Linked DNA regions of Luteitalea sp. TBR-22. The main gene of each other region encodes a partner of the protein of the gene in region 2 in a complex. Links are inferred from orthologs where the notes say so. Each region holds a gene or a part of one and is shown on either strand. Other genes may lie near its edges. The genes, in order: smc and TBR22_RS17065.

Evidence for each region.
Region 1: the proteins of TBR22_RS17065 (region 2) and smc are in contact, whole or in part, in a crystal structure (PDB 3ZGX), measured with the Bacillus subtilis proteins. The link is inferred for Luteitalea sp. TBR-22 from one-to-one orthologs.

Annotation. Positions count from the first base shown.
Region 1 is NZ_AP024452.1:4,469,603-4,477,420, forward strand. Bases 2,239-6,571 are described here. They hold smc (chromosome segregation protein SMC), read right to left. Parts: upstream 6,189-6,571; coding sequence 2,439-6,188; downstream 2,239-2,438. Other genes in these bases: TBR22_RS18720 (M48 family metallopeptidase), read right to left, coding at 2,239-2,371; TBR22_RS18730 (S41 family peptidase), read right to left, coding at 6,403-6,571. Also shown: TBR22_RS18715 (hypothetical protein), read right to left, coding at 1-1,087; more of TBR22_RS18720, read right to left, coding at 1,217-2,238; more of TBR22_RS18730, read right to left, coding at 6,572-7,818. UniProt on the Bacillus subtilis protein: Required for chromosome condensation and partitioning.
Region 2 is NZ_AP024452.1:4,051,041-4,057,524, forward strand. What follows is about bases 4-3,002. They hold TBR22_RS17065 (ScpA family protein), read right to left. Parts: upstream 1,958-3,002; coding sequence 1,049-1,957; downstream 4-1,048. Other genes in these bases: scpB (SMC-Scp complex subunit ScpB), read right to left, coding at 4-1,052; trpS (tryptophan--tRNA ligase), read right to left, coding at 1,957-2,946; TBR22_RS17075 (site-2 protease family protein), read right to left, coding at 2,943-3,002. In the rest of the region: more of scpB, read right to left, coding at 1-3; more of TBR22_RS17075, read right to left, coding at 3,003-3,575; excinuclease ABC subunit UvrC, read right to left, coding at 3,702-5,654; TBR22_RS17085 (CDP-alcohol phosphatidyltransferase family protein), read left to right, coding at 5,743-6,333; TBR22_RS17090 (hypothetical protein), read left to right, coding at 6,330-6,484. UniProt on the Bacillus subtilis protein: Participates in chromosomal partition during cell division. May act via the formation of a condensin-like complex containing Smc and ScpB that pull DNA away from mid-cell into both cell halves.

The DNA.
Region 1 (7,818 bases), 420 kb from region 2 along the record:
GGGTGGCGAGGAATTCGCCGCGGGGATCGGCCCATCGATCGTCGACCGCACTGGCGACGTGCAGCGCGCGTGGCGCGACCAGCGCGAGCAGCTGGTGCTGGTCGACGGGCATCTCGGCCTCGCGGCCAGCCCACGACGCGGCATTGCCGCAGAACCAGTGCGGGAAGCTCGACGTGATGCGGCCGATCGTCTCCCCGTAGATGCGGCGGCTCAGCGCCGCACCGGCGCACCCCGAGTCGTTGGACACGACCATCGCGAAGGCCTCGTCCTGCACCCCGGCCCAGAGCGCCGCCTTGCCCAGGCGGCTGTGCCCGATCACGATGGCCCGCGACGCATCGAGGCCAGGAACGCCGGTCGCGGCGGCGCGCATCTGCGACAGCCCCCATGCCCACATGCCGATCGCCCCCCACCGTTCGCGCACCGGGATGCGGTCCTGCAGGCCATCGGCCAGCGGCGCGATGCCGTCGCGGACCACGGCCGGGTCGTCGGGTGCGAAGTCGCCGTAGTACGCCGTCATCAGCGCGCAGTCCCGCTCGATGATCAGGTCGACCGGCCAGCGTCGCGCCATCGTGCCGCGCGACCGCTCCGTGGCGCGGTGTTGGACGATCCCGTTGGCCTCGCTCGCGCGCATCCAGCGCCGGTTGAGGACGATGCCCGGATCAGGATCGACCGCATGGTTGCCGTAGTAGTTCAGGCCGACGAACACGGGCACCCGTCGGCCGTGCGCGGGCCGGTAGACGAGCACGTCCACCGAGGCCTTCCCCACCCAGTCGAGCCGCAGTTGCTGCCGGAGGGCGCGGCCGTCGAGCACGGGCACCGGCGCATCGATGGCCGTCACCGTGCACGCGGCGAGCCCTCGCGGAGTGCGGCCGTACATCTGCGCCGCGAACGTGTCGAGCAGCTCCACGCGGCGGGCCTGCCAGTCGTCCCGACCTCGCAGCGGCCGGCCCGCGGCATCGACGAGCAGCGGCGGCAGCGTGTACGGCGGCACCTTCGCCTCGTCGTAGTTGGCGTCGTCCTGCGCGTGCAGTCGGGTGCCGAGCAGGGTGGCGAGCGTCGTGGCGGTGAAGGCGCGGCGGGTGATCATGACTCGGGGCTCAGGGCTCAGGGCTCAAGGCCCAGGGCCCAGGGCCCAAGGCCCAAGGCCCAAGGCCCAAGGCCCAGGGCCCAGAGAGCATAACGCGGGGCCGAGGTCGCACAGGTGACCGGCCGCCGGCTACGGGCGGCCCGCGGGATCGGTCGATTGCGCCGCGCGGCGCGCGGCGGCGATGCGCTGCGGGATCGGTGGATGCGTGAGGAAGAACGCACGGGTGAGCAGCGAGTCCTCCTCGCTGGCCAGGTTGCGCGCCCCCAGACGCGTGAGCACGCGCTCGAGCACCTCCGGGCGGCCGGTGAGGTCGAGGGCGAAGGCGTCGGCCTCGGCCTCGTGCAGCCGGGACTGGGCGAGCAGCCACGGGCGTGCGGCCAGCCAGGCCAGGCCCGCGCCCACCAGCATCCAGGCCACCGACGCCGGATCGGTGATGCCGCCCGTGCGGCCCACCCAGCGGGCCGGTCCCGCGGCGCCCGCCTGGGCGGCAAGCACCGCGAGCACCAGCACGGCGGCCTGCGCCCGCACCCGGGTCCACGTGTGGCCGTGGGCGTGGTGACCGAGCTCGTGCGCCACCACCACGTCCATCTCGTCGGGCGGGCATCCTGCGACCAGGGTGTCCGAGAGCAGCAGCCGTCGCGGCCCGAGCACGCCGACCAGCGCCGCGTTGGCGTGATCGCCCTGCTCGGCGAAGACCCACTCGTGCAGGCCAGCGAGGCGCAGCCCGGCCCGAGAGGCGAGGGCGTGCAGACGACCCGTGGTCGTCTCGTCGCTCATCGGCCGCACCCGCGGCGACAGCAGGATCAGCCACGGCGCCAACAGCATGACGGCCCCCGCCACGACGAGCAGCAACGCCGCCGTCGCCAGTCCGCCAAGCCACGGCGTGAACTGCGAGAGCGCGGCGAACACCCACCAGCCGAGTGCACCTCCTGCCACAGTGGCAAGACCGTGCCGAAGGCGCTCACGCGCGAGGTGGCGTGCCGACACCACGGGCAGGTTGTAGCGCGCCGCTAGTCCGCCCAGTCGGCGGTTGGCGAAGGGGGCGGCCGCCAACGCTGCGAGCGCCAGGCTGGCCGCGATGACCGCGGCAGCGGCCAGGCCCTGAAGCGGCCCGGGGAGCGGTGCAGCAGGCGCGAGGGCCGCGGCGCCCGTCACGCGGCGGGCGATGGCGACGGGAAGGGGGCTGCAGGCCATCGCGAGGAGCACCACGCCGGCTGCCGTCACCTCCAGCAGCCGGAGGCCGCGCTCGGCGCGGCGATAGCGAGTGCCCTTGTCTTCGTTCACGGGAAACCGGCGGCGGCCGCCAGGCGACGGCCCCGGCGGGGAGCCGCAACCTGACGCCCGCAGCCGCCTAGTGGGTCAGATCGAGCCGGAGCACCTTGGACACGCCCGGCTCCTCCATCGTCACCCCGTACAGGCGGTCGGCGATCTCCATCGTCTTGCGGTGGTGCGTGATGAGCACGAACTGCGTGTGGTCCTGCATGCTGCGCAGCATCTCCACGAACCGGCCGATGTTGGCGTCGTCGAGCGGCGCGTCGATCTCGTCGAGGAGGCAGAACGGGCTCGGGCGGTACTTGAAGATGCCGAACATCAACGCCATCGCGGTCAGGGCCTTCTCGCCGCCCGACAGCAGTTGCACGTTCTGCAGGCGCTTGCCGGGCGGCTGCGCGACGATGTCGATGCCGCTCTCGAGCACGTCCTCCTGATCGAGGAGCACGAGGCCGGCGCGCCCTCCCCCGAACAGCGTGGTGAACATCACTTCGAAGTTGGCGTTGACGGCCGCGAACGCCTCGGCGAACCGCTCGCGCGTCGTCTTGTCGATGCGCGCGATGGCCTCGCCCGTCGATGCGATGGCGTCGATGAGGTCCTTGCGCTGGCCCGTGAGGAACCCGTGGCGCTGCTCGAGCTCGTCGAACTGCTCGATGGCCATCATGTTGACGGCGCCGAGCGCCGCGATGCGCGCCTTGAGCCGCGTGATGGCCTGCTCGGCGCTGAGGACCGGTGGCGGCGGTTCGACGGCGGCCTCTGCGGCGGCATCGCTTGCCTCGCCGGCCGCACTGCCGGCCTCCGCCGACGCATCGGCGCTGTCGTCCTCGGCGCCGGCGCGCTCGGCCGCCGCGACGGAGGCGGCGCTGGGGAGCCCTTGCTCGTTGGCGAGCATCTCGGCCACGGCCGCGGCGACTTCCTCGAGGCTCTGGTCGAGCGCCTCACGGCAGGACTCGGCCAGGTGCCCCAGGTCCGCTTCCGCCGTCGCCCGGGCGATCTCGAGCGACGTGGCAAGCGAACGCACGTCGTCGAGGCCGCGCCTCGCCTCTCGCGCCGCCGCCTCGTGCTCGGCAAAGGCGCCCTGCACGGCCACCACCGCCTCGTCAGCCTCGACGACACGTCGCTTCAGATCGTCGAGCGCAGCGAGGTCGTCGTCGATGGCGGCGCGCAGCGCCGAGATCGAGCCTTCGAGGTTGGCCCGCCGGGCCACCGACGCGTCGACCTCGGCCTGCCGCGCCGCGATGCGCTGCAACAGATCGGCCGACGAGTCCTCGAGCCGACGGACGTCCTGCGCGAGGGCCGACGCGCGTTCGACCAGCGCCGCATGCGTGGCGCGCGCTTCTGCGGCCCGTCGGCCGATGGAGGCCTGACGCTCCCGCCCGTCGAGCAGGCGACGCTGCGCGTCGGCAAGTTCGTCGCTGAGTGACTGCTGCTCCACCTCGAGGTCCTCGATGGAGCGGCGCGCCTCCGCCTCGCGCGCCTCGAGCGCCGATCGCTCTTCCTGGGCGCGACGACGCTCGTTGTCGATGAGCTCCATGCGCCGCGCCACGCGGTCGCGCTCGTCGGAGGCGCGATTGACCTGCAGTTCGAGGCCGACGATCGATTTCTCGTGCGTCACCTGCTCGGAGGTCAGCACGGAGATCTCGCCGGCCACCCTGGCGATCACCGCCTCGGCGCCGGCCAGATCGCCGGCCAGCCGGTCGATGTCGGCGAGGGCCCCCTGCACCTGCTCGCGCAGGCCCTTGATTTCGGCCTTGGTGTGCAGAATCTGTCGGGCATCGGCCTTGCCGCCCCCGGACACGAGCTTGGCACCACGGTAGACGTCGCCCTGTGGCGTGACGACCGGTCCTGCGACATGGCGCGCGGCCTCGCGGGCCTGCGCCGCGGAGTCGGCCAGCCACGCGTCGCGCAGCACGGCGCGGACGTGCGCGGCGGCGGGGCCGTTCACGCGCACGACGTCGAGCAGCGGCCGCACGCCGGCGACCGGCGGCGCGGTCGGCTCGGCCGGCATCAGGTCGTCGGCCACCAGGAAGCCGACGCGGCCGGCGTCGCGTTCGCGTACGAGCGCCAGGCCCGCCTGCACGGAGGCGAGATCGGGCACCACGACGTGCTGGACGAGTTCGCCGAGGCAGGCGGCGACGGCGGTCTCGTACTCGCCGTCCACCTCCAGTGCATCGGCGACCGAACCGAGATGCGTGAAGCCGGCCGCGCCCGACGCCAGGAGCAGCCGGGCGCCCTCGCCGTACTCGGCGCGGGCCGCGTCGAGTTCCTCCAGGGACTTGAGGCGGGCCTGCAGACCCGAAAGCTCGCGCTCACGCGTCCGGAGATCACGCTCACGCCACTCGCGCTCGACGCGCGCCGCACCGAGCGCCGCGTCGGCCGCCACGCGGGCGTTCCGGACCTGCTCGAGGGCGGCCTGCGCCTCGCGCAGCGCGCTGCTGGCGCGCTCGCGTTCGGTGAGGGCGGCCTCCTGCTCCACCCGCAGGTCGTCGCTCTCGACCTCGAGGCGACCGAGCTCCTGCGCGATCCGGTCGCGCGCCTCGATGGCTCGCTCGATGGCGTTCCTGAGCGTGTTGACCTGCGTCATGCCCGCGTAGAGCTCGCTGCGGGCCTTCTCCACCGCCTGCTCGAGCGCCGCGATCTCGCCGGCGGCGCGCTGGACGGCGACGTCCTCTTCCTTCACCCGGGCGGCCGCCTCGTCGCGCTCGCGGTCGGCCTGCGCGCTGCCGGCGCGGCGCGCCTCGAGTTCGTCGTGCGCGGGGCCGATGCGCTCCTTGAGCCGCGCGATCTCGTCCTGCATCCCCACCAGGGCGACGCCGATCGTCTGCACCTGTTGCAGGTCGAACTCCAGCTGCTGCTGGCGACGGCCGCTCTCGAGTTCCTTGGCGTGGGCGGACTGGCGCGCTGCATTGGCGGCCGCGTCGGCTTCGGTGAGCTCGATGCGCAGGCGCTCGAGCGCCGCCTCGACCTCCGCCACGCGTCCCGCCAGGGCGGCCTCGTTGCCGCGCGCCTGCTCGAGCCGCTCGAGCGCCGAGGCCATCGACGCCTGCAGCGCCTGGTACTTCTGCCCGAACAGCAGCTTCTCCCACTGCCGCAGTTCCTCGCGCAGCGTCCGATAGCGACGCGCCTTCGAGGCCTGGCGCTTCAGCGAACCGCGCTGCTTCTCGAGCTCGAAGATGATGTCGTCGACGCGCGTCAGGTTCTGCTGCGCGGCCTCGAGCTTGAGTTCCGCCTGGCGGCGCCGCGACTTGTACTTGGTGACCCCGGCGGCCTCCTCGATCAACTGCCGGCGCTCGGTGGGCTTGGCCGCGAGAATCTGCCCGATCTTGCCCTGCTCGATGACCGCGTAGCCCTTCACGCCGAGGCCCGCGTCCATCAGCAGGTCCTGCACGTCGCGCAGGCGCACCACGCGGCCGTCCACGAGGTACTCGCTCTCGCCCGAGCGGTACAGGCGTCGTGCGACCTCCACGTCTCGCGCGATCACGACGTCTTCGGTGAGGGTCTCGGCCGACTCCTCGAGTTCCTGCGCCATCGTCTTCTTCTGCGGGTGATCCTCGAGCCCCACGCGCGAGATGACGCCGCTCATCTTGAGCTTCACTTCCGCCGTGTGCGTCGGCTTGCGGGCGTCGCTGCCGGCAAAGATCACGTCCTCCATCCGCTCGCCGCGCAGGCTCTTGGCGCTCTGCTCGCCGAGCACCCACGTGATGGCATCGACGACGTTGCTCTTGCCGCAGCCGTTGGGCCCGACGATGGCGGTCACGCCGAGGTCGAAGGCCAGGTCGGCGCGATCGGGGAAACTCTTGAAGCCGTTGATTTCGAGACGATTGAGGCGCATGGCTTTCGGGGCACGGGGCTGCCGCGTACGAGGCACCGCGGTACGCAGGTCGAACAGGCGACGGAGTCTAGCAGGCAACTACTAATTGGGGCAAGAGCCCACAGGACCCACTAGATCCTGCGCCAACCTGGCGAGAACAGACGATGGGCCGGCTGTTCCGCCGCCGCCCGGAGCGGAAGGGCCCGCCGCGCGGGCGGGCCCGGCCGGGGTGCGGTTACGGTGCCTGGCGCGAGGCCGTGGACGCCGCCTTGAGGTGGGGCAAGCGTGCCGCTTCCTCGAACTGCTGGAGCGCGAACTGGGCCTGCGGGTCGCGGGCGATCAGGTTGCGCCGGGCCTCCTCGACGCCGAACAGCGCGAGGTCGATGTCGTACTGGATCATCGCCCGGATGAACTGGTTGTCGGCCGTGAAGGCCGCCTCGTCGATGCGCACCTTGCGGGACTCGAGGTACGCCTTGAAGTCGGCGACCATGGCGTCGTCGACGGTGAACCCGCGGCTGACGGTGCGGGTCTGGCCGTTGCCCTTGATGCGGGTGTCGCCCTCGGCGGTATAGCGGCCGGCATAGTCGGCAAAGATCTGGCGGGCCCAGAGCGTGCGGCCGAACCGCGACGGGTTGAAGCCCTCCACCGGGCCGGCGATGTACTTGTCGGGCTGGATCCCGCCCCCGCCGTACACCTTGCGGCCGGCGTCGGTCAGCTTCAGGTTGGCCGGATCATGCGGTTCGTCGGCCTTCTGCTCACGCAGCGAGTAGGTGAGGTACTCGTCGAAGGTGCCGTCCCACGGCCGCTGGATCAGGCGCCCGCTCGGCGTGAAGTAGCGCGCGGTGGTCAGCGCGAGGCCGGCGCCCTCGCTGATGCGGTAGACCGACTGCACCAGCGCCTTGCCGAAGGTCTTCTCGCCGACGATGAGCGCGCGGTCGTGGTCCTGCAACGCGCCCGAGACGATCTCCGAGGCGCTCGCGCTGTTGCGGTTCACCAGCACGACGACCGGCATCGTGCCGAAGTCGCTGGCGTCGGAGGCGCGATAGTCCTGGTCGGAGTTGCGGGTGCGCCCGCGCGTGTAGACCACCATGTCGCCCTTGGGCAGGAAGCGGTCGGAGACCTTGATCGCCTGATCGAGCGGGCCGCCCGGGTTGTCGCGCAGGTCGAGCAGGAGGCGCTTCATGCCCTTCGCGCTGAGCGTCTCGAGGGCCTGTCCGAGGTCGCGGTCGGTCGTCTCCGAGAAGTCGTTCAGGCGGACATAGCCGGTCTCGGGGCCGATCATGAACACGCCCTTGAGGGTGGGGATGTTCACCTCGTCGCGTTCGACGGCCAGCTCGATCAGCTCGGTGTAGCCCTGCCGCCGCAGGCCCAGCTTGACCTGCGTGCCCTTGGGGCCGCGCAGTTGCTTGACGGCCTGGTCGCTGGTCCAGCCCTTGGTGTCCTGGCCTTCGATGCGGGCGATGACGTCGCCGCGGCGGATGCCCTTCTTGTACGCGGGGGAGCCTTCGAAGAGCGACATCACGGTGATGTCGCCGTCGATCGGGGAAATCGAGATGCCGAGGCCGTAGTAGCGGCCTTCCTGGCGCTCGCGCAACTGGGCGTAGGCGCGCGGGTCGAGGAAGCTCGAATGCGGATCGAGCGTCTGCAGCAT
Region 2 (6,484 bases):
AACTCCTCCTCGACCGGCGCGGGAGCCGGCGTGCCCACGGCGTCGGCGGCCGTGCCGGCCGGCTGCAGTTCCGCTGCCTCGAACAGCAACGGCTCCACCGGCCCGGGCTCCTCGAACGGCAGCGACACGCCGTCGTCCTCGTCGACCGGCGAGGGCAGGTCGAAGCCGAGCGCTTCGGACATGTCCTCGACCTTCGGCAGGTCCGCGAGGTCGCGCAGCCCGAACTTGTCGAGGAACTCGCGCGTGGTGCCGTACATGAAGGGCCGGCCCACCACCTGCTTGCGCCCGACGATCTTCACCAGCTTGCGATCGAGCAGGGTGTTGAGCACGCCCGTCGTGGCGCTGACGCCGCGGATCTCGGCGATCTCGCCCGAGGTCACCGGCTGCTTGTAGGCGATGACCGCCAGCGTCTCGAGTGCCTGCACCGACAGCTTCGAGGTCGTGCGCTCCTTGAACAGGCGACGCACCCACTCGTACAGCTCGGGGCGCGTGACGATCTGGAAGCCGCCAGCCACCTCCACCAGTTGCAGGCCATCGGACTTGAGGTAGGTCTCGCGCACCTCGGCGAGCGCCGCCTCGATCTCGTCCTTCGTGTGCTCCTCGAGCAGCCGGGCCATCGCCTTGATCGTCAGCGGCTCGGGCGAGGCGAAGATCAGCGCCTCGACGACCGGCTTGAGCGGGTGCGGGGCGCGCGGCGCGTTGGCGACCTCGGCCGGGTCGAACAGCTCGGGGTCCTTCAGGTCGCCGCTGGCGCCGTCGTTGGTGGAGGCCTCGACCACCGCCTCGGCGGCGGCCCCGGTCGTCGCCTCGTCGTCCACCGGCCCGGCCTCGGCGGTCGCCGAGGCGGCGACGGGTGCCTCGCCAGGCTCGGTGGCCTCGGTGGCGTCGGGCGCGGCGCCGGGCGCGGGCTTGCCGACGCGGTGCCGGCCACGGCGTCCCTTCGCGGTGCCGTCTGGTGCGGGCGCTTCGGCCGGCGCCTGGTGCTGCGTGGCGGCGGTGGTGGGGTCGACTTCGGCGTCGGGCGTGACGTCGGGTGTGTGCTCGTCGCTCATGACTGCGGTTCGGGCGTGCCTTGCGGACGTCCGGGCTCGTGGTACTCGATGGGCCGCGGGGCCTCGGCGGGCCGGTCGCGCTTGTACACGCGGATGGGCCCGCCGGCGCCGCTCTGGAACACGCGCAGCACCTTCAGGCGAATCATCTCCAGGACGGCCAGGAACGTGACGATCAGGTCGCCGCGCCTCGCCACGTCGTCGAACAGGTCCTCGAAGCCCATGGCCTCGACGCCTTCGAGCCTGCGCACCAACTGCTCGATGCGCTGCTCGATGGACATCTGCTCCATGGGCAGGTAGACCTGCGGCCGCTGCTTGGCGCGATCGACCACGGCCTTGAAGGCCGTCATGAGGCTGAACAGGTCGACCTCGAGCTCGGGCTCCTTGTCGAGGCCCTCGCCGGCCAGCGCGGCGATGCGCTCGTCGGGCCGCGCCCACTGGGCGCTGCGCACCGTCTCCTTGTCGTGCAGGAGCTCGGCGGCCGCCTTGAACTTCTGGTGCTCGACGAGCCGGCGTACCAGTGCCTCGCGCGGGTCCTCCTCGGGATCCTCCTGCTCGGGCGCCGGACGCGGCAGCAGGCTGCGCGACTTGATGTGGATCAGCGTCGCGGCCATCACGAGGAAGTCCCCGGCGACGTCGAGCTGCAGTTCCTCCATCAGCCCGATGTAGTCGAGGTATTGCCTGGTGATGAGCGCGATCGGGATGTCGTAGATGTCGAGTTCGTGCTTCTTGATCAGGTGAAGCAGGAGATCGAGGGGGCCCTCGAAGACTTCCAGCCTGACCGGGAAGCGCTCGAGCGTCGACTCGAAGTCCTTGCCCTGGACGAACTCCGGGCCACTGCCTGACGCATCGCCGGGCGTGCCGGAGGCCCCGGCGGTCCCCTTGCTGGGGTCGGAGGACTTGGCCATCAGTACGCCAGGTGCAGCGCCTCGCGCACGCGCTGCATGGTCTCCACGGCAATCGTCCGCGCCTTGCGGCTGCCCTCGTGGATGATCTCGCGCACGCGCTCGGGATGCGCCTCGAGGGCCGCGCGCCGCTCGCGCAATGGCTCCAGCGTCGCGTTGACGGCCTTTGCGAGCTTCTTCTTCACCTCGACGTCGCCCACCCGACCTTCGCGGTAGCGCGTCTTGAGATCCTCGACCTCGTCGCGATCCGGGTTGAACGCGTCGTGGTAGACGAACACCGGGTTGCCCTCGACCGTGCCGGGAATGTCGGCGCGGACGCGCTTGGGGTCCGTGTACATCTGGCGGACCTTCTGCTCCACGGCCTCGGCGCTGTCGGACAGGTCGATGGTGTTCTGGTAGCTCTTGCTCATCTTCCGGTTGTCGAGGCCCGGAAGGCGCGGGAAGTTGGTGAGGATGGCCTGCGGCTCGACGAAGATCTGGCCGTGCATGTGGTGCACGCGGCGCACCACCTCGCGCGACAGCTCGAGGTGCGCGACCTGGTCCTCGCCGACCGGCACGAAGTGGGCGTCGTAGATGATCACGTCGGCCGTCTGCAGCAGCGGGTAGCCGAGGAACCCGTACGTGGTCAGGTCCTTCTCGGTGAGCTGCTCCTGCTGTTCCTTGTACGTGGGCACCCGCTCCAGCCAGGGGATCGGGATCATCATCGACAGCAGCAGGTGCAGTTCCGCGTGCTCCGGCACGAGCGACTGCACGAAGATGGTCGCCTTCTCCGGGTCGACGCCGGCGGCAATCCAGTCGATGACGTTGTCGATCACGCTGGCCTGCACGCGACTGGTGTCGGCGTAGTCGGTCGTCAGCGCGTGCCAGTCGGCCGCGAAGTAGAAGCAGTCGTACTGGGCCTGCAGCTCCGCCCAGTTCCGCAGGGCGCCCACCAGGTGCCCCAGATGCAACTTGCCGGTCGGGCGCATGCCCGACACCACACGCTTGGTCACAACAGCAGTCCGAACAGGAGGTTGGCGGGGGGGCCGATGAGGCGTCCCACGATGCCGGTGAACATCAGCCCGTACAGGATGAAGATGCCGTACGGGCGAATCTGATCCCACTGGTACGCCAGGTGACGGGGCAGCACGGCGGCCACCACGTTGCTGCCGTCGAGGGGCGGCACGGGGATCATGTTGAACACGGCCAGCAGCACGTTCACGCGGAAGAAGTTGAACGCGAACTGCAGCAGGGGCTCGACGATCGCGATGCCGCCCACCGCGACCGGCATGTGCGGCAGGGCGCGCAGGAGCAGGCTCGCGAGCACGGCCAGCAGCAGGTTGCTGGCGGGCCCGGCGAGCGCGATCCACATGAAGTCGCGGCGGAAGTGCTTCAGGTAGCGGCCGTCCACGGGCACCGGCCGCGCCCACCCGATGATCGGTGCCCCGGTGGCGAAGGCCAGCAGCGGCAGCATGACCGTGCCGATCGGGTCGATGTGCACCGCCGGATTGAGCGACAGGCGCCCCTGCAGCTTGGCAGTGGGGTCGCCGAGCTGGAATGCGGCCCAGGCGTGCGCGGCTTCGTGCACGGTGAGGGCCAGCAGCAGCCCGATGAACGCGAGAACAATGGACCCGATTTCCACGGCAGGCAAAGAGATATAGGGTAGCAGACGCTCGGGGCGGGCACCGGGCACCGGGGCACCGGCTCGGAGGTGGGCACAGGGCCGCCGACCGGTGGAAGGGGCCGACACCGCTCTCCGCGGCCCGGTCTAGCCCCCGTGGGCGAAGTGACGCAGGACCGCGTCGGCGGCCTTGGCCCCGACCACGGTGGTCAGTTCTTCGCGACTGGCGCGCCTGACGCCGGCCAGGCTTCCGAACGCGGTCAGCAGTTGCTTGCGGCGGCGGAGGCCGATCCCCGGGATGTCGTCGAGGTCCGATCGCAGGTCCCGGTTGGCGCGGGCCGTGCGGTGGAAGGTGACGGCGAACCGATGCGCCTCGTCGCGGATGCGCTGCAGCAGCCGGAGGGCGGGTGTCCCCTGCCCGAAGCCGATCGGCTCCTCCCGGTCGCGCGTGAACACCAGTTCCTCCTGCTTGGCCAGCCCGACGGCCACCAGATGGTCGAGGCCGAGCCTTTCGAGCGCCTCGTAGGCGGCGTTCAACTGCCCCTTGCCACCATCGATCACGATCAGGTCCGGCCACGGCCCATCGTCGTCGGCCACCTTCCGGTAGCGCCGCGTCACCACCTGGTGCATGGCGGCGAAGTCGTCGAGGAAGCGAGCCTCGGCGCCGCCTCGGCGCGGCACACGGGAGTCGGGAGTCGGGAGTGGGGAGTCGTGGCTCTCCCACCTGTCGGTACTCAACGGCGCCGGCTCTGCCCTATTCCCGATTCCCGACTCCCGACTCCCGTCTGTGTTGCCCGTGTGCCGAATCCGGAACTTCCGGTACTCCGAGCGCTTCATGCGGCCGTCCTGGCAGACGACCATCGACGCCACGGTCTCGGCGCCCTGGAGGGTGGAGATGTCGAAGCAGTCGATCCGCCGCGGCAGCGCCGGGAGTCCGAGGGCGGCCTGCAGGGTCTCGAGGGCCTCGTGGTTGCTGGCGCCTTCCTCGTTGAACCGCGCGTCGTACGACAGCGACGCGTTGCGCTCGGCCAGTTCGAGCAGGGCCTTCTTGTCGCCGCGCTGCGGCACGCTCATCTGGACCTGACGACCGGCCCGCGCCGACAACCACTCGGCGAGCAGGTCCATGTCGGGCAGCGCCACGGGCAGCAGCACTTCCGGCGGCGGGGGCGTGTCGCCGTAGAAGTGCATCACGGCTCGTTCCAGCAGGTCGTCGAGGCGCGCGTCGCGCGCCTGGTCGGCGTTGGTGACCAGTTCCACACGGTCCACCACGCGCCCCGACCGCACCTGGAAGGCCTGCACCACCGCGCCGGCCGGACCGAGCTTCACGCCGATCGCGTCGCGGTCGCCCATGCGCGGGGTGGCCATCTTCTGCTGGCGATCCCGCAGCGTCTCGAGGGTCCTGATGGTGTCGCGCAGCTGCGCCGCCTGCTCGAAGCGCTCCTCGTCGGCCGCGGCGTACATCCGCGACTCCAGGTCGCTGACCAGTTCATCGGTGCGGCCGTCGAGCAGCAGGCGCGCGTCGCGGACGGCGTGCTGGTACTGATCGGCCGTGCAGATGGAGGCCACGCACGGCGCCAGGCATCGCTTGATGTCGTACTCGAGGCAGGGGCGGCCGCGCTGGCCGGTGATCACCTCGCGGCACGAGCGGATGCCGAACAGCTTGTGCGACAGGCTCCGCGTCTGCCAGGCCAGCGACGCCGGCATGAACGGACCGGCGTAGTAGTCGCCGTCGGCAGCGACGCGGCGGACCACCGACACCCGGGGGAAGGGCTCGGAGACGCTGAGCCGCAGGTACGGGTACGTCTTGTCGTCACGGAGCTTGATGTTGTACTTGGGCGACCGCTCCTTGATCAGGTTGTTCTCGAGCGCCAGTGCCTCGACGACCGAGTCGGTGACGATGACGTCGAGCCCGGCGGCCTCGTCGAGCAGCGCCTCGGTCTTGGGCGAGGTCCCGCGCGCCCCGAGATAGCTCCGCACGCGGTCGCGGAGCGCCCGCGCCTTGCCGACGTAGATCGTCTCGCCTGCCCGGTTGAGGTACAGGTACACACCCGGCTGCTCCGGCAACCGCGCGATCTGTGCTCTGAGGTCCTCGATGGCCATGGCAGGTCGGGGGTGGGAGGCCGTGACGCCTCACGGTCGGGCAGGTTGCGGCCGGAAGGCCCGAACCCTCATTATTATCGCCGGGCCAATGACCTTCACAGGCGCCGTCGGCGCGATTTTCTGGCTACCCCTGCGGGCGATCATCGCCCTGTGCGTCGCGCTCCGGATCCATCCGAACGTGCTCACGCTCATCGGCGTCTGCATCAACCTGGCGGCGGCCTGGGCGCTGGCGCTGGGGCGGTTCACCCTGGGCGGGATCATCATGGTCGCCGCCAACATCTTCGACTTCATCGACGGCAAGGTCGCCCACCAGACCGGCACGGCCACCGCGTTCGGCGGCTTCTGGGACTCGGTGATGGACCGGTTCTCGGACCTGGCGCTGTTCCTGGGCCTGCTCTGGCTCTACGCCTCGATGCAGCGGGCCGACTACGTGCTCATCACGGCGCTGGCGATGATCTTCACCGTGCTCACCAGCTACGCCCGGGCCCGCGCCGAGTCGCTCATCGACAAGTGCAAGGTCGGCTTCATGGAGCGGCCCGAGCGGATCGTCCTCTTCATGATCGGCGCCTTCACCAACCGCTTCGCCGCCGTGCTCTGGGTGATTCTGGTGCTGTCGGTGTTGACCGTGGCCGGCCGCATCTTCCACACGTGGCGCGAACTCGAAGGGCGTCCCGCATGAGCCGCCCGCGCATCGAAGACCGCCTGCCCCTCCCGCTGCTCATCCCGTTCCGGCTGATGTACTGGACCTACGAGCGGACGACGATCCCCTACGACATCATGGTCATCGCGATCCTGATGTTCGTGTGGCTGACGCCGCCCGACTGGCTCAA